3 regions of the Vibrio sp. 1249-1 genome follow, and region 3 is predicted to be linked to each of the others. Evidence: predicted binding sites of a transcription regulator. Region 3 holds the regulator's gene; each other region holds the start of a gene.

Region 1 (6,309 bases), on a different contig from region 3:
TCGATAAGCTGGTGGCAACAATTGAAGCGCACGGTTCGCATAACATTTGTGCAATTATCACCACGATTACTTGTAATAGCTCCGGTGGTCAGCCTGTGTCGATGGAAAACATGCGCAGTGTGTACGAGATTGCAACCAAGTACGATATTCCAGTGGTGATTGACTCGGCTCGTTACTGTGAGAACGCCTACTTTATCAAGCAGCGTGAAGCGGGTTACGAGAATAAATCGATTCTGGAAATCATCCGTGAGATGTACCAGTACGGTGATATGCTCACCATGTCAGCTAAGAAAGACCCGATGGTAAACATTGGTGGCATGTGTTGTATTCGTGATCATAAGGAGTTGTTCCAGGCGGTGCAGACGCGCTGCGTACCCATGGAAGGATTTGTAACATACGGCGGCATGGCTGGGCGTGATATGGAAGCGCTCGCTCGCGGTTTGTATGAAGCCGCGGATGAGGATTTTCTTCACTATAGAATTAGCCAAGTTCAATACTTAGGTGAGCGCTTACGTGAAGGCGGTATTCCGATTCAATACCCAACGGGTGGTCATGCGGTGTTTGTGGATGCCGCTAAGATTTTGCCACATATTCCAGCGGATCAGTTTCCTGCGCAGGTATTGTGTAATGCTTTGTACTTGGAAGCGGGTATTCGAGCAGTAGAGATAGGATCGTTGCTGCTTGGTCGAGATCCGGAAACGGGTAAACAAAAAGTGTCAGAGCTTGAGTTGATGCGTTTGACCATTCCACGTCGTGTCTACACAAACGATCATATGGATTACATTGCGGATGCGATTATCGAACTGAAAAATCGTGCACATGAGTTAAAAGGGCTCACTTTCGAGTACGAGCCACCAGTGCTGCGCCACTTTACTGCTCGATTTAAAGAGATCGATTAACTCAAGTTTAAATCTAGATAAGCAAAAGGCCGCGAGTTTCGCGGCCTTTTTCGATTCGTTTATTTCTTAGCGTTACACTTACGCCAACTCTAATGTGATGCGAACGAACTGGTCGTCTTGATACTGCACTTCATAATTGAAGGTACCACTGGCGTAAATGCTGCCAAGAAAAAGTGAACGTTGACTCATTGGTCCGCGGAACAGCATCGAAATAGGAGCGATTAGGGCGTTATTATCATCGAAGTGCTGATTTAAGTTCTCAGAAAGCACACACAGCAAACAGCCGTGTTGGTCGTGAGATAAGTCGACGTCTTCCGGTCGAGATAATAACACGGTAGTCCCCAGTTTCTTCTCAATCTCGTTGATCAGCAGCAAGTAGCTATCTAGATCGGGTTGAGGGTTGCTGGGTTTGTCTGCACCGACGCAGCGCTCGAGTAATGCTTCCAGATTTCCGTTCTCACCTTTTGCCTGCTGAGTCAAAGATTTTAACGGCTTTTTAATCAGCTTATAGCGATTACTCTTCAGTTTTGGTTTCAGCCATTTCTGAAGTAAGTCATTACGTTCTTTAAGGGAGAGGCCATGCGAGGACGCGTGAATTTTAAAGTGCAGGTGTAATAAAGCGTGAACCGCAAGCTCACTCAGAAGTTGATTAGCATCTGTAGACTGTCTTGCCTGCTTAGAACTTTGCATTACACTCGAACAAAATTAGGGAAGAAGGATAATGGTGCCGAGAGAGGGACTCGAACCCTCACACCAAAGGCACTAGCACCTCATGCTAGCGTGTCTACCAATTTCACCATCTCGGCATCATGATGCTCTGAATACTCAGAGGCCTCGAAAGAAGCAACGCGAATTGTATAACCAAAATCCACCTGTTGGCGAGAGCAAAATGACGAATTTTGGCTCTTTCGAGTTTGATTGCATATTTATTGGTCACTTTTATGTTTTTTACCATCAAAGCCTATCCTTATGCCCTTACTTTTATTAATAGTATGACGACAAAAGAGTACTTTTGCCTAAATTTTGAACGCTTGAACGTTTGCGTAAATAAATGTGATGAATATCTCTTTTTGTTGGCTATACTTGCGTCCCGTTTAAGCGGGAATTAGGGTTTAGTTGTTCAGGACCCTTACCCATACAAGCCGTCACATGGAGCAGGCCAAGCAACATGCTCGCCAGCAGTGAATGACCCCACGGACCGGACCAGCTACGTTCAATTGCTTGTATAAGGTAAAAATAAGATGTCGAACTATTCGTTCTGTCTACATTCTGGATCTAAAAGTGAGTTATCACTCGCTGCGTTGTCCCTTTCTTCTGCCAATTCCTTTGGCTCTTTTTTCTTTTTCAACGTTTAGTAGGTCCAGCTCATGAGTGTTCTATTTAGTCTATTTGGTATTGTTGCACTGCTAGGTTGTGCTTTCCTACTTTCTGAGGGTCGTTCTTCCATTAATTGGAAAACTGTATCTCGCGCCTTGATGCTACAAATGGGGTTTGCTGCTTTGGTGCTCTATTTCCCGTTGGGTCAAGCGGCGCTGGCGAGTTTAAGTAATGGGGTCGCGGGGCTACTCAGCTTTGCTGATGAAGGGATTAAATTCCTCTTTGGTGACCTCGCTTCTTCTGGCTTTATCTTCGCTATTCGTGTCCTTCCTATCATCATCTTCTTCAGTGCTCTTATCTCCGCCCTTTACTATTTGGGCATTATGCAAAAAGTGATTCAATTTATTGGCGGCGCTATCCAGAAGTTCTTGGGTACGAGTAAAGCAGAGTCTTTGGTTGCAACAGGGAACATCTTCTTATCTCAAGGCGAGTCACCACTTCTTATTCGTCCATTTCTTTCTAACATGACTCGCTCTGAACTGTTTGCCGTGATGGCTGGTGGTATGGCTTCAGTGGCGGGCAGTGTGCTTGGTGGTTATGCTGGTTTGGGTGTCGACCTCAAATACTTGATCGCGGCAAGCTTTATGGCAGCGCCAGGTAGTTTGATGATGGCAAAAATTATCGTTCCTGAGCGTCAAACGCCAAGCGATTACAACAATATTGAGCTAGATAAATCAGAAGAAAGCAACGTAATTGATGCGCTAGCAAGCGGTGCTATGGGCGGTATGAAAGTTGCTGTTGCTGTTGGTACCATGCTTATCGCTTTCGTGAGTGTTATCGCGATGGTGAACACGGGGCTAGAAAACTTGGGTGAGATACTTGGTTTCTCTGGCGTAACGCTACAAGCGATTTTTGGTTATTTGTTTGCACCTCTCGCATGGTTGATTGGTGTGCCAAGCCACGAAATCCTAGCTGCGGGTTCATACATTGGTCAGAAAGTGGTGATGAATGAGTTTGTTGCGTTTATCGATTTTGTGCAGCACAAAGCGACACTGTCTGAGCATACTCAAATTATTATCACTTTTGCGTTGTGTGGTTTTGCGAACATTGGCTCAATTGCGATTCAGTTGGGTTCTATCGGCGTGATGGCACCTGAGCGCCGCAAAGATGTTGCAAGTCTAGGCCTAAAAGCGGTTGCTGCTGGTACACTCGCTAACCTGATGAGTGCGTGCTTAGCGGGCATTTTTATCTCTCTCTAATTTAGATTGAAGATACACACTAAAAACCCGCCTAAATGGCGGGTTTTGTTATTTCTAAGGCTTGGGCATTAAGCCGTAAGGTATCGATTTAAAAGCCTCTGGGTGCTCTTGATAAGTTGGCGCTTTATGTACCCCTTTCCAATCGAGCAGCATGATGGCTAGCACGTTACGGTGTTCGCCGTACTTGAGATCAAAGTTACCGTCGACCGACGGAATCATCCCTTTTTCTGCGTTGATTGCGTGACGAATGGCTTGGCGGGTTTTCTTTACGACCGGATCATGGTCCAAGCCTGCTAACAAAAACGAAATGCCGACTTCCGCAATCACGTCTTCTTTGGCGCGCAGTAGGATAGTGTCGATATTGTTGCGAAAGTAATCATAAATCCATTGGTGTTTCTTCTCGCTTACTCGCTCCTGATAATACTGTGAATCGGCAAAGATGATGTGCGTCATCCCATAGAGTTTGTTCCAATACTGCTGAGCTGAAAGCATCTTATCTTTATCGTCGGGGTAGGTGTCACGGAAGGTTTGAGTGAATTCCTCGACCACATCTTGCTCTCCTAACTGACGAAGCCAGTAGACTTGGTTTGCAAGCTGAGCTGCCCATGCTTCTATCATCTCTTTGTCCGTAACGTAACGCGAGAAATCGTAGCGCCTAATAATTTTTCTCAGCGTTTTGTCTTGTTTATGCTTTAGGCCGTATTCGTTTGCTCTTGCCATTGCGCCAAGCAAATCCACACCAAGATAAAGGTACTCAGGATGGTGTTTAGTCACGGTATAGCGTCGCTGCCCTCGTTCGGTTTCTTTCTCTTGATACGTGGTCAGCCTTTGAGATGAATAGAGAATGATGTCTTCTGGTTCAACAACTTCATTAGCAAATTGGTTTAACCGGCTGGCTACTTGTGCCATGTCGGTCCAAATGGCAGCGTGATATTTCTCATCTAATGTTTGGCGGTACATGCGTAAGCCAAAATGGCCCTCTTTAAACGCCGGGAAAGTGAACAGTTCCTGTTCGTAGGTACTACGAATCAACTGCGCTGATTGAGTATTATCGAGAAGCGGTACCTCTTCCTGTGATGCCTGAGCTGCAAAGGTAAGTGAGCAAGAGAGTAAGACCGCTAAGCTAAGAGGTTTAATACGCATAAATCCATTCCCTATGAAGTCCTGAACCTAAACCTACCATCAATATTAATTGAGAATGTAAAAGCTGAGTCAATAGTTAAAAATTTGCCTAAAAGTCAGGTTGATACGTTCACCTTTGGTTTTCGCGGTTTTTGGTACGCAGTGCTTCCAGTGATGCTGTAGCTCGCCAGCCATAATCAGTAAGGAGCCGTGAGAAAGCTCATATTCAATCTCAGTTTTACAATGTAAATTTCTAAGCAAAAATCGACGTGTTTCACCTAAGTTCAAAGATGCGATAACAGGGTTTCTACCTAACTCTGGTTCATTATCTTGGTGCCAGCCCATTGAGTCTTGGCCGTGTCGATATAAGTTAGCGAGAACAGAATTAAAAGTGACATCAGCAACTGATTCACAACGCACTTTGAGCTGAGTTAACTCAGGAGTCCAAGGGTGAGGCTGCATGGTTAAGCCTGAGTAAGTATATGCTGCATCACCGTGCCACGCTTGTAAGCGAGGTTGAAGTACTGACTTGCCGAACATAGTAATGTGTTCTTGGTGCCATGGCAGTGTCTTTCGAAGTTGGTCAAAGTAATTATCCGCCTCAAGATGGTTAAGAAATTGAGGATCATAATAAAGTTTTCCTCTTTCTACTTCTTGCCATAGATCGCCGCCAAATAAATCGCCTTGTTGATGCATCATCTCACACCTAAAACATAAAAATTGTCAATCACTGTTACCTTTCTGATTATGATTGGTTATTCTTGTGATAATAAGAATTTTAACAATAAATAAAAAATCTCGTAGTTGTATACGAGTTGTGGGGAGAAAATGCGTTATTTACCCAGAAAACGATGCTATTTTGCATTGTTCTTCCTCACCTTTTTCGCTTTGTGTATTGGGGTTATCGAGCTGTTAAATCGAAACCAGCAAGAGCTTCACAAAGAGCGAGTTCAAGTTGAGGCCAAAGAACAACTTTCCATTCTCCGTTCCAATTTGGAAGCGGTACTTATGGCGGATATCTACAAAGCCAGTACTTTAGCGACACTCATTACGTTACTTCCTAAAAACCAAGAAGAAGAATTGAGTATCGCCGCTCACCGAATCCTAAATAAAAGTAAACATATTACAATCATCGGTATCGCGAAAAATGATGTAATTAGTCATGTATTTCCACGCCAAGGTAATGAGCGCCTAATCGGCCTTGATTACCGCGCAGTGCCACAGCAGTGGGTACAGGTGCAAAAAGCCAAGGATGTACAAGAAATTTTCATCGCAGGGCCAGTGACTTTGATTCAAGGTGGCCGAGGTTTGATCGTGCGTGTGCCTGTTTTTCTTGATCCTCCAATGAATCAGGACTACTGGGGAGTGATCAGTGCGGTGATTGATTTCGATGCTCTGATGAGAGAAACCGGCGTAATTGATTTCTCGTATCGTTACCCTTTAATGATCCGTGGTTACGATAGCGGTGGCTCATTTGGTGATGCTTTCTTTGGCGCGCAAAGTGTAAGTAGCATGGCATATGCAAAAGAGATGGTTCATTTTCCTTATGGTGGGTGGAGTATGGTGGTTTTCTCTGGAGGCAAAGCTGATCGCCAAATCTCTTGGCATCAGTTGCATTTAGCTAGAGTAATCGGCTATCCCATTATATTCGCACTTAGCCTCGCGCTGTTCGCCATTTATCGACTGTATACCATTGCAGATGACAGAGCTTT
Region 2 (6,309 bases), on a different contig from region 3:
CGATCAAGCCCAGCCAGCCATATTGAGTCGAAACCAAATAGTAACCTTGCAACAAGGTTAGCGGTTCATTCTGATTGTTAGACAACACAAAAGGATAACAAGCGATCGACAGGTACACTGCAAAGCAAGCAAAAAAAGCAATCAGCCAAGCGCTGTTGGAAGACAGTTTGCGAAACATACTTTTTGTTTGTTTATAAATTATGGGTAGAGGGAGTATAAAACAGTGTTTTTTATTATGGAATAGTTGCGACGAATGTCACATTTTGTATGGAAGTGTCAGACTTGATTGACATGTGAAAATTCAGAAGATTCATACTCTATTTGAGTGATATATAACCTTTTGTTTTTTCCGAACGCGAGATCACTGCGGGTTTAAATAGGGCTGTGCTAAGCTAGCTAACAGTTTCAATCGGCGCTCGGTATTCCCAATTTGTTTACTGTTTATCACTCCAACCAAGTTGACGTTCTTAAATCACTCCTTGTCGAACTGATTCGAATCAGTCCGCTGGAAAACCCGTTCGAAAAAGAACAAATTCTGGTTCAAAGTCCAGGCATGTCCCAGTGGCTAAAAATGGAATTGGCCAAAGAGTTTGGTGTTGCCGCGAACATTGATTTTCCGCTCCCTGCGACTTTCATTTGGGAAATGTTTACGCAGGTATTGCCAGACGTGCCAAAACGCAGTGCGTTTAACAAAGAAGCGATGACGTGGAAGTTGATGCATTTGCTTCCGGGGCTTCTCAACCAAGAGGTGTTTTCGCCGTTAGCGCAGTACCTCAAAGATGACAGTGACCACTCTAAGCTGTATCAGCTGGCTGAGAAAATTGCCGATATTTTCGATGGTTACTTGGTGTATCGTCCGGAATGGATCGCAAGTTGGGAAGCCGGGAAGAGTGTGGCAGAGTTGGAAGATGAGCATCCGTGGCAGCCGATCTTATGGCAAGCGTTGTATGATCACACTGTGTCGTTAGGGCAGTCTCCATATCACCGTGCCAACCTTTATGAGCACTTTATCGACACGTTAGCGAGTTTTAACGGCAATTTTGACCATTTACCCAAGCGTTTGTTTGTTTTTGGCATTTCTTCGTTGCCGCCTCGCTATATGGATGCGCTAAAAGCAATTGGCGAACACATCGACGTGCATCTGATGTTCACTAACCCTTGTCGTTATTACTGGGGTGAAGTTCGAGATCGCAAATATCTGGCTCGTTTGGCGGCGAAACATCGTCAGCACGTTGTGTGGCAGGACGATCACTCGGAAGTGCAAGGTGAAACTGAGCAACTGAAAGGATCACTGGAAGATAATGTGATCGATGAGCTGCACACCGATGTGGTCGGAAACAGTCTGTTGGCATCCATGGGTAAACTCGGGCGCGACAATATGTATCTGTTGTCTCAGCTGGAATCTCATGAAATTGAAGCCTTTGTTGATGTTGAGCGCGACAGTCTGCTCCATCAATTGCAAGCGGATATTCTCAATCTTGAAGAACATCAAGATGACCAACAGATTGAAAACAGTCATCACAAACAAGTGGTTAGCTTGGGTGATAAATCACTGAGCCTACACGCTTGTCACAGCCCGATGCGTGAAGTGGAAGTGCTGCATGATCAACTGTTGGCGATGTTCGATGCTGACCCAACGTTAAAACCGCGCGATATTATCGTGATGGTCGCGGACATCAACGCTTACAGCCCTGCGATTCAGGCGGTCTTTGGTAACGCGCCGGGTGAGCGTTTTATTCCATATTCGATTTCTGACCGAACCGCCGATCAAGAGAGCCCAATTCTGGCCGCATTTATGCAGTTGGTGAACTTACCCAATACGCGCTGTTTGGCATCAGAACTACTCGAACTTCTGGAAACTCCGGCGATATTAAAGCGTTTTGAACTCAGCGAAGGTGATTTCTTACAAGCTAAACAATGGGTTGAGGAATCGGGAATTCGCTGGGGGTTGGACGCCAATACCGGACGCGAATTTGAACTGCCGGAAACTCGTCAAAACACATGGCAATTTGGTATTCAACGCATGTTGCTTGGCTACGCGATGCCAGAATCCGCAGGCTTGTTTGAAACCGAGCAAGGCAGTTTGTCTCCGTACAACGAAGTGCAAGGCATGGGCGCAGAGCTGGCGGGCAAGTTGGCACACTTTATCCAACAAATTAGCACTTATCGAAGCAAACTTTCTCATGTTCAAACTATCGATGGTTGGCGAGAGACTTTGGTTTCACTGCTGGATGACTTCTTCTCGGTTGAGTTAGAAGGCGAAATGGCGCTCAAATCCATTCGCGATACGCTCAGTCAACTCAAAGAGCAATTAGCTGATGCCGCATTTGATGATGCGTTATCGCCGTCGATCATCAGCCAATACCTTCAAAACAAATTATCTGGCACACGAGTCAGCCAGCGCTTCCTTGCTGGTCAAGTGAACTTTTGTACCCTGATGCCGATGCGCTCTATTCCGTTTAGAACTGTTTGTCTGTTGGGGATGAATGACGGCGTGTATCCGCGCTCCATGCCGCCAGAAGGCTTTGACTTGATGACAGGAAGAACCAAACCGGGCGACCGTTCGCGCCGAGATGATGACCGTTACCTATTCCTCGAAGCGATGTTGTCTGCACAGCAAACGCTCTACATCAGTTATGTTGGCCGTTCAATCCAAGACAACACCGAGCGAGTGCCTTCGGTTCTGGTTTCTGAGCTGATGGAATACTGTCACCAAAACTATTGTTTAAGTGGTGATGAAGCGTTGCCCGTTGATGAGTCTGGCGACAACTTATTAAATGCGTTGGTGAATACCCACGCCATGGTGCCGTTTAGCCCAAGTGCGTTCCAAGGCATGCATGCTAGCTACGCGAAAGAGTGGATTCCAGCGGCATTGACTCAAAGCAGTCAATCGCAAGGCTATGTCCGTCGTGATTTTAATCGGGCATTAGACGACTATCTGTTAGGAGCGACGTTCCCACTTGAGCTCGACTTAGTCGAGTTGCAACGTTTCTGGCGCTTACCTGTGCAGTATTTTTTCAATCGTCGTTTAAAAGTAATCTTTGAACCGCCGCTACCGGTGATGGAAGACGACGAACCCTTTGTTTTAGGTGGTTTGGAAAGCTATCAAATGCGTGATGAGCTGTTAGAAACCTTGCTTGAAACGACATTGATGCAGCCAGAGAAAAAAACAGAGGTGCTTAAACACTTTATGAGTCAACAGCGCGCGCAAGGCAAACTGCCGGTGGGGGCGTTTGGTGATATCGAATTTGAAACTAACCGAGTTCAGGCGGAAGAGCTGGTGGATAAACTGGCGTTTTTATCTGGTGCGCCTCAAGACGATTTGGAAATTGACCTGACGTTTGATTCCTTGTTTGAGCGAAATGAAGGCGAAGAGAAAAACGTTCGCCTAACAGGTTGGCTAACTCAATGCTACCAATCCGGTTTGATTCGCTATCGAAGCGGTAAGATTCGCTCGCAGGATTACCTTGCTGCGTGGATCGATCACCTTGCCATGTCGGCGTCGGGTCATGCTAAGAAAACCCACATCATTGGTTACGATCGTAAAGAAGGCGCGCTGCATTTGATCTACCCAGAAATTGCCGATGCTCAGTATGCCAAACAGCTACTGACTGAATTAGTTCGCTTATTCTTCGAAGGCATGACTAAGCCTTTGCCTTATTTCCCGAAAACGGCGTTGGCTTGTGTTGAAGCGGGCTTTAGTCGCGGTCAGTGGGTAGATGACGAAGAGAAATCTTTGAAGAAAATGGCTGACGCATTCAATGATGGCTTCATGAGCCCGGGCGAAGGCAATAATGCGTACATCTCTCGAATTTGGCCTGCTTGGAATGATGAGTTGGCCTCAGAAGTTCGTTTGCTGACAGCATTAGTACTGCAAGGTGCGCGCTTAGCGGTTCAAGACGCTGATGATGTAAAAGCGTAATAAAGACAGCTGGATAAAGAGAAGGAAGAGTAGGGTGGCCGCCAGAAAATCATTATTTTTTGTAGGGCGTTCGCTGTACGGCCACAAGGTCAGAGGGACCATGATACTTTTGTTTAATTCATTTGAGTTGTGCCGCCAAAAAGGTTTGGCTTATCTCGTGGGGCGCATACTAACGGTACGTCTTATGGATAACCGTGAGAAAGATCTCACAAAGCTCTAAATTATCCAACTTGTTAAACATATTAATAGAATTTTTAACTATAGATCACATTTATTAGGTGATACGTCCTAGTAAATAATCCGGAGAGATTCAGCGTTATGGATCAAATGTCAGGTGCAGAGTGTCCTCTACATACGTTAGACCGCACAGAGCAACCTCAACCAACGCCACTAGAACCGATGACGTTTCCTCTGCATGGTGCGAGGTTAATCGAGGCATCAGCAGGTACAGGTAAAACCTTCACTATTGCAGGTTTATATCTGCGCCTTTTGCTTGGTCACGGCAGCGCGGAAACTCGACATCGCGTACCGCTTACGGTCGACCAAATTCTGGTCGTAACCTTTACCGAAGCGGCAACTGCGGAATTACGCGATCGTATCAGGGCAAGAATCCATGATGCGCGAATCGCGTTTGCGCGTGGACAGAGTTCCGATCCGGTGATCCAACCTTTGCTTAATGAGTTTGACGATCACAAGCAAGCCGCAGAAATTTTATTGCAGGCAGAGCGTCAGATGGACGAGGCGGCGGTCTACACCATTCACGGTTTTTGCCAACGTATGCTAACGCAAAATGCGTTTGAATCTGGCAGCCGATTTAATAACGAGTTTGTGACCGATGAAAGCCACCTAAAAGCGCAAGTTGTAGCCGATTACTGGCGCCGCAATTTCTACCCATTGCCATTTACTTTGGCGGGAGAAATCCGCCAGCTATGGGGCTCTCCATCTGCGTTGTTGTCTGACATCAGCAATTACTTAACCGGTGCGCCGTTAAGCCTTTCTGTTCCTGCAATGAAAGGCAGTTTGGCTGATCTTCATACTGAAAATCTGAAAAAAATTGATGGATTAAAAGCACAGTGGCGAGAAAGCCAAGATGACTTCTTAACGCTGATTTCAGATTCAGATATTAACAAACGTAGCTACACCAAAAAGTCTCTGCCGACGTGGTTGGAGGCGGTGAACGCTTGGGCGGCAACGGAAACTACAGGTTACGATTATCCAGACAAGTTGGAGAAATTCGCGCAAAACGTCTTGTTGGAAAAAACACCGAAAGGCAGTGCGCCGCAGCATGCGGTATTTGAAGCCATTGAAACATTTCTTGCTAACCCAATCAGCTTAAAAGCGCCACTGCTTGCTCATGCTATTGAGCATTGTCGTGTGATGCTGGCCAAAGCGAAAAATCAAAAACAGTGGCTCTCTTTCGATGATTTGCTGACACAACTTTCTGCTTCTATCGATACGGACGAAAGCGAGCTTTTAGCGGCGCGTATTCGTACTTTGTATCCTGTCGCAATGATTGACGAGTTCCAAGATACCGACCCGCTTCAATACAGTATTTTCAGCCGTATTTATCTGAACAACCCGGAATGTGGTTTGTTTATGATCGGGGACCCCAAGCAGGCGATTTATGGCTTTCGTGGCGCAGACATTTTCACTTATATCAAAGCGCGTAACCAAGTAAGTGCCCACTACACGTTAGGAACCAACTGGCGTTCTAGCGCAGATATGGTGCAGGCGGTAAACCAAGTATTTGCTTTACCAGACAGTCCATTTATCTATGATTCGGATATTCCGTTCTTACCCGTTAAGTACAGTCCCAATGCCGAAAAACGCATTTGGACTATGGGTGGCCAAAAGCAACCAGCGCTGACTTATTGGTTGCAAGAAGCGGACGATAAACCGCTACCAAAAGGCGAGTATTTGACTCGAATGGCAGAGGCGACCGCAAGCCAAATCCAAACTATTTTGACGCAGGCTCAACAGGGGCAAGCGTGTCTGGTGAATGGCGAAAAACAGAAAGCGGTTCAAGCGGGCGATATCGCGGTGTTGGTTCGAACAGGTAGTGAAGGTCGAATGATCAAACAAGCGCTAGCAGACCAAGGTATTGCCAGCGTGTACCTGTCTAACCGAGACAGTGTGTTTACCAGTTCGGTGGCGCAGGATTTACAGCGTTTGCTGCAAGCGGTGCTGACTCCAGAAAATGACCGTGCACTGCGTGCAAGTCTTGCCTCTGAGCTGTTTGCCCTCGACGCAGCAAGTTTGGATGCGCTTAATAACGATGAAATTGTGTGGGAAAACGCCGTAAACGAATTCAAAGAATATCGCAAGCTTTGGGTTCAACGTGGTGTGCTGCCGATGTTGCGCGCGGTGATCAGCAAACGCCATATTGC
Region 3 (6,309 bases):
TACCACCGGAATCGAAGCATCTATCGGCTGGGATGTCCCATTTTACTCATATCACATTAGTAAAGTTGTGCACTCGTCGCCAAAGCTTGGCGTTAACAACGTCGTTAAACTGCTTACTTTTGGTAATAATTACACTGGTAACAGCGAAATTTGTACCTTGTTCTTGCGTGAGAAATTCCGCCAAGGTCTGAATGGTCGTCTAATGTCGAAGTGTCGTTTCCTAATGATGGCAGAGCACCCAGAGCGCTTCTCTGAAACGATCTTTGCGGAGATGCGTGGCGTTTCAGACGACGAGGGTAATTCACCATTCTGGCAATGGCTTCAAGAGCATTTCTTCTCTATCGATTTCACTCTTGCAGATTACCTGACAGGTATCGGCAAGAAAGGCTTTATCGCCGACTTGATGCCGAAACTGCCTATTTACATCAACCTGCTCAGCCCAGAAGCGCAAGCCGTGATTGGTCAAGTACATGACAACACGCGTCCAGCGCTGAAGCTGCTTGAGCGTGAAGGTTTTACCAACCGAGGCTACGTCGACATCTTCGATGGTGGCCCAACGGTTGAGTGTGATCTGCGTAATATTGAGTCGGTACGTCATTCATTCCGCGCGCAAGTCAAAATCTCTGAACATTCCAGCACACAAGACTTCTTGATGTGTAATTCATCTTTCGAGAACTTCCGTGCGACAGTCACTAAGGCGGCGTATGACGCAGAGACACAGAGCGTAATGATCGCACCAGACGTTGCGGATGCACTTTCGGTTGAAGAAGGGGATTTCGTTCGCCTTCTTCCGCAGTAACAGACGACAGAATTTAAGGATAGAAACAATGACACATTGGATTGCAGGTGAATGGGTACAAGGTCAGGGTGAAGCATTTACGTCTCTGTCGCCGTACAACCAAGAAGTGATCTGGCAAGGCAAAGGTGCAACGGCAGAGCAGGTGAACCAGGCGGTATCTGCAGCGCGTGAAGCGTTTATTGACTGGAAAAAGCGTCCATTTTCAGAGCGTGAGGCAATCGTGTTGGCTTTTGCGGAGAAAGTAAAAGAGAACAGCGAAAAAATCGCCGAAGTGATTGCCAAAGAAACTGGTAAGCCGATTTGGGAAACGCGCACTGAAGCAGCAGCCATGGCAGGTAAAATTGCCATTTCGATTCGCGCTTATCATGACCGTACTGGTGAGGCGAGCCGTGAAGCAGCAGGCAACCAAATCGTATTGCGCCACCGCCCATTGGGCGTGATGGCGGTGTTTGGTCCTTACAACTTCCCAGGCCACCTACCAAATGGTCACATTGTGCCTGCGCTACTGGCTGGTAACACGGTAGTCTTCAAACCGTCTGAGCAAACGCCATGGACGGGTGAACTGGCAATGAAGCTATGGGAAGAAGCCGGTCTGCCGAAAGGCGTGATTAACCTTGTTCAAGGCGCGAAAGAAACTGGTATCGCCCTAGCTGACGCAAAAGGCATTGATGGCGTACTGTTTACGGGTAGCGCGAATACGGGACATGTATTACACCGTCAATTTGCGGGTCAACCGGGCAAGATGCTCGCACTAGAAATGGGTGGTAATAACCCGATGGTGATCTCTGATAAATATGGTGATTTGGATGCCACGGTTTACACCATCATCCAGTCAGCGTTTATCAGTGCTGGGCAGCGTTGTACGTGTGCTCGTCGTTTGTATGTGCCATTGGGTGAAAAAGGCGATGCGCTTATCACCAAGCTCGTTGAAGCGACACGCAATATTCGCGTAGACCAACCATTTGCAGAACCTGCGCCATTTATGGGACCGCAAATTTCGGTCGCGGCAGCCAAGTTTATTCTTGATGCCCAAGCCAATCTACAGTCTCTTGGCGGTGAAAGCTTGATTGAAGCGAAAGCAGGAGAGGCGGCGTTTGTTTCTCCTGGCATCATTGATGTAACGAACATTGCTGAGTTACCAGATGAAGAGTACTTCGGCCCACTTCTGCAAGTGGTGCGCTACGAAGGATTAGACAAAGCCGTGGCGCTAGCAAACGATACGCGCTTTGGCTTATCTGCTGGTTTGGTTTCAACCGACGACCAAGAATGGGAATACTTCGTTGACCACATTCGTGCAGGTATCGTGAACCGTAACCGCCAGCTCACTGGTGCAAGCGGTGATGCGCCATTTGGTGGTCCGGGGGCGTCGGGTAACTTGCGCCCAAGCGCTTACTACGCAGCAGATTACTGTGCGTACCCAATGGCATCAATGGAAGGTCAAGAAACTGTCTTGCCTGCAACATTGAGTCCAGGTGTAGCGCTATAAGTTTTAATTATAGAGTCGCAACTATGCATTGCGGCTCACCTTGCCGGCGCATCATTTAGGTATGGGTTGTAGTGATCGTTGGCAGAACACGAAAAGTGAGCAAAGACTCGGAAAAGCGTGTTGACTGACTGGCATTTACCGTCACAGGTTGATGGTTGCTCGTTCATTATTCTGGACAACTTTTGTTGTGAACGAGCAGCCAACTTCCGCTTACCTTTAAACTCTACATCTCGTAACAAGGAGTCGTTATGACGCCCGATGTGTTATTTGAATCGCTATGGCAAGATTACATTCAACGTCTTTGCCCTTCGGCGGCTAAAGTGCATCAGCTGCTTCAAGAAGATGAGCCTCTGATTAATGATCATATAGCTTTACGTACCTTCAATATCGCGCCTCTTGATATTGAAACTCTAGCTAAGCCATTTGTAGCTATTGGTTACAAGGCGTGTGGTGATTACGTTTTCGAAAGCAAAAAGCTGGTTGCTAAGCACTATGAGCACCCAGATCCGAAGCAACCTAAAGTATTTATTAGTGAGCTAAAAGTTGAAGAGTGCTCGCCTGAGCTACAAGAGATTGTGAAAAATTTGGTGGCACAAGTCGATGCTGACAAGCTGAACGATAGCGCATTCTTACATGGTGGACGCTTGTGGGATTTAAGCTTTGCTGATTACCAAACGTTGGCTAAAGAAAGTGAGTACGCATCTTGGCTTGCGGCGCATGGTTACGGAGCAAACCACTTCACGGTGAGCGTTAACCAACTCAATGAATATGAAGAAGTGAAGCAGGTAAACGATCATCTGCGTACCGCTGGGTTTACCATTAATGAAAATGGTGGTGAAGTGAAGGGCACTCCTGAGGTGTTGCTAGAGCAGTCATCGACCATGGCAGATAAAGTAGCGGTTCGTTTTAGCGAAGGCACTGAAATTATCCCTGGCGGGTTTTATGAATTTGCTAAGCGCTATCCGATGGAAAATGGTGATTTGTACCCAGGTTTCGTGGCCGCTTCAGCTGACAAAATCTTTGAAAGTACGAATGGCTAAGTTTTAGGGTTAACCTGTTAAGCTTACTCATTAGTGTTCGCTGCACCCTATCTCATTTGGTCATGAGTAAATAAAAAGCCACCAATGTTGCCATTGGTGGCTTTTATAATTTTGTTCGTGTCACTCTAGTTCGAGATTAACGAGTACCGTAAACCACGATGGTTTTACCGTGAGCAGAGATTAGGTTCTGCTCTTCTAGCATCTTCAAGATACGACCCACTGTCTCACGAGAACAGCCAACAATTTGACCGATTTCTTGACGAGTGATCTTGATTTGCATGCCGTCTGGGTGAGTCATTGCGTCTGGTTGTTTTGCAAGGTTCAGAAGCGTCTGAGCGATACGACCAGTTACGTCTAGGAACGCCAGGTCACCTACTTTTTGGCTAGTTACTTGAAGACGACGAGCCATCTGCGCAGAAAGGCGCATTAGGATGTCTGGGTTTACTTGGATAAGCTGACGGAACTTCTTGAAAGAAATTTCAGCAACTTCACAAGGAGATTTAGCACGAACCCAAGCTGTACGCTCTTGGTCTTCCTCGAATAGACCAAGTTCACCAATAAAGTCTCCTTGGTTTAGGTAAGAAAGGATCATCTCCTTACCTTCTTCGTCTTTGATAAGAACCGCAACAGAACCTTTAACGATGTAGTACAAAGTTTCTGCCTTTTCGCCCGCGTGAATTAGCGTGCTCTTTGAAGGGTACTTATGAATATGACAGTGTGAAAGAAACCACTCTAATGTTGGGTCGGTTTGAGGTTTACCTAGAACCATAATATCTCACTTCCTCTGCAGGGTACGCTTGCGCTATCCATATTTTAGCTAAGCCTGAATTAGGCCTACTAGAATAAGAGCACTTTTTATATGCTGCAAGCTCTCTTGTGTTTCGGTAAGAAATAGTATCCTTTTTCGAAAACGATTTCTTGATTTTAATCGTGCCATGATTGAGATTTTGTAAGCAAAACTGTGCACATGATCACGGTATGAAAAGTAAACATCTTCGCAGGCAGGTTTTTAGCCAATTTTCCCTGTTTCGATGAGCTGTTGTAGGATAGGCCGAACTATGAGCTCCATTGCAAAGCTCATCTTACCGCCGGGTACGACAATCGTGTTGTGGCGTGACATGAATGAGCCATCAATCATGGCCAGCAGATATGGGAAGTCGACATTCTTGATACCGCGTAGGCGAATCACCACAAAACTCTCATCCAAACTAGGGATGCCTTTTGCATTAAGTGGGTTGGAAGTATCAACGGTCGGTACGCGCTGGAAGTTGATGTGAGTACGAGAAAACTGCGGAGTGATATAGTTGAGGTAATCGTCCATGGATCGCACGATTGAGTCCATTACCGCTTCACGCGAATGGCCGCGATCGCGAGTGTCACGTACGAATTTTTGGATCCACTCTAAGTTCACAATCGGCACCATGCCAATTAAGAAATCCACATGTTGAGCAACATTAACATCGCCATCGACCACGCCACCATGTAACCCTTCATAAAACAGCACGTCGCTGTTTTCGGGTAAGTCTTGCCACGGTGTAAACGTGCCTGGCATTTGATTGTAGGGAACCGCTTCGTCAAACGTGTGCAGATAACGGCGCACGCTGCCAGTGCCGTCATGCCCGAACTTACGGAAAAACTCTTCTAATCCCGGGAAGTCATTAGCTTGTGGGCCAAAGTAGCTAATGTGTCGACCTTGCTCGCGGGCTTTGCGAATTTCGATGTCCATTTCTGGGCGAGTAAAGCGATGGAAGCTATCGCCTTCAACCCATGCGGGTTTAACGTTCATCATATTGAACATTTTACGGAAGGCTTCAGATGTAGTGGTCGTGCCGGCACCGGACGAACCAGTAACCGCAATAATTGGGTGTTTAGCTGACATGACAAACCTTGTCGAAAATTACTTACCTGTAATGTGCAGTAGAGTTACTACTGCACGGTCGATATCCCACTATAGCACGTAACAATACCTTGTCATCGAGTGGGATACGGTAAAATGTGAAGGGTCTAAAATTTTGTTTTATGCTGAATATCGACGGTTTCGTGTAGCTCAGAGAACACGATAACCGCTTCACCTTTTTCCAATTGAGCTTTAACTTGATCAATTTTGTCTTGCAAAGAAACCTCGACGGTTCCGTAATCCGTTCCTTCGCGTAAGACGAATTCACGAATTAAGTTTTCCAATGTTTCCGGCGCAATGTCTTGCCATGGAATGATCATAAATACCTCTAACTTTTATGATGAGCGGCTAGTTTACTGCGTTCGTTGCTTGGATACAGCAGAAAGGTAATCTGCGGCGATACTTTCGTAATACGCGGGCAGCGCTTCCTCCAACCAAAACTTAGGTTTTAACGCCGTTCCTGTCAGGAAACCAACATGGCCACCGTGTTCAAAGAGACGGTAATCAATGTTATCTGGCAGAACAAATTTCGGGATCACATCGTCGGTCATGAATGGATCGTCTTTGGCGTGAATGATCAGTGTCGGTAGCGTGATCTGTTGTAATTTACTTAAGCCAGAACATTGATCGTAATAATCTTGTGCGTCTTTAAAACCGTGCAGTGGTGCCGTGATCAAATCATCGAATTCATACAGCCGTGTGACACGTTTTATTGAGTTGTAGGACAGCGCAAGCTCACCATGCAGTAGATGATGCTTTTGTAACGCGTTACGTTTCAGTGAAGAAAGCAGGTAACGGCGATACACTTTTGAAAAGCCTTGTTCTATACGGTTCGCACACGCCGCTAGGTCTAAAGGCGCTGAGATAATAGTCGCTGCATTCAAAATAGGGTGGTCTTTATATTGGGCTAAATAATTCGCCAACATGTTACCGCCAAGAGAAATACCAACTGCAACTTTGGGATTATCAGGAAAACGTTGTTCAAGGTGCTCTAGGAAGTAACGAGCATCCGTCACTTCTCCCGAGTGATAAGCTCGTGCTTTTTTGTTTGGTTTACCGCTGCAGCCACGAAAATGCATCATCACCG

Evidence for each region. Region 3 encodes CRP, which controls carbon source genes, mostly activating them, when cyclic AMP is high. Its sites were predicted from a motif close to TGTGANNNNNNTCACA; they were not measured.
Region 1: R7Z50_RS00275 (NupC/NupG family nucleoside CNT transporter) is a predicted target of CRP. The motif match lies at 2,180-2,195, and genes of this name have one in related genera.
Region 2: recB (exodeoxyribonuclease V subunit beta) is a predicted target of CRP. The motif match lies at 4,116-4,131, and genes of this name have one in related genera.

The regions. Positions count from the first base shown of each region.
Region 1 covers NZ_JAWOWJ010000001.1:58,842-65,150, forward strand. The annotation lists gene R7Z50_RS00260 (tryptophanase) at 1-899, shown strand, start outside; gene R7Z50_RS00265 (DUF2913 family protein) at 978-1,589, opposite strand; tRNA gene R7Z50_RS00270 (tRNA-Leu) at 1,622-1,705, opposite strand; gene R7Z50_RS00275 (NupC/NupG family nucleoside CNT transporter) at 2,267-3,475, shown strand; gene R7Z50_RS00280 (DUF3541 domain-containing protein) at 3,530-4,618, opposite strand; gene R7Z50_RS00285 (alpha-ketoglutarate-dependent dioxygenase AlkB family protein) at 4,688-5,293, opposite strand; gene R7Z50_RS00290 (sensor domain-containing diguanylate cyclase) at 5,426-6,309, shown strand, end outside.
Region 2 covers NZ_JAWOWJ010000005.1:256,498-262,806, forward strand. The annotation lists gene R7Z50_RS11820 (DUF3413 domain-containing protein) at 1-178, opposite strand, end outside; gene recC (exodeoxyribonuclease V subunit gamma) at 431-3,922, shown strand; gene recB (exodeoxyribonuclease V subunit beta) at 4,250-6,309, shown strand, end outside.
Region 3 covers NZ_JAWOWJ010000023.1:14,930-21,238, reverse strand. The annotation lists gene astA (arginine N-succinyltransferase) at 1-799, shown strand, start outside; gene astD (succinylglutamate-semialdehyde dehydrogenase) at 828-2,285, shown strand; gene R7Z50_RS22780 (DUF1338 domain-containing protein) at 2,534-3,325, shown strand; gene crp (cAMP-activated global transcriptional regulator CRP) at 3,462-4,094, opposite strand; gene R7Z50_RS22770 (phosphoribulokinase) at 4,335-5,204, opposite strand; gene R7Z50_RS22765 (YheU family protein) at 5,330-5,542, opposite strand; gene R7Z50_RS22760 (hydrolase) at 5,576-6,309, opposite strand, start outside.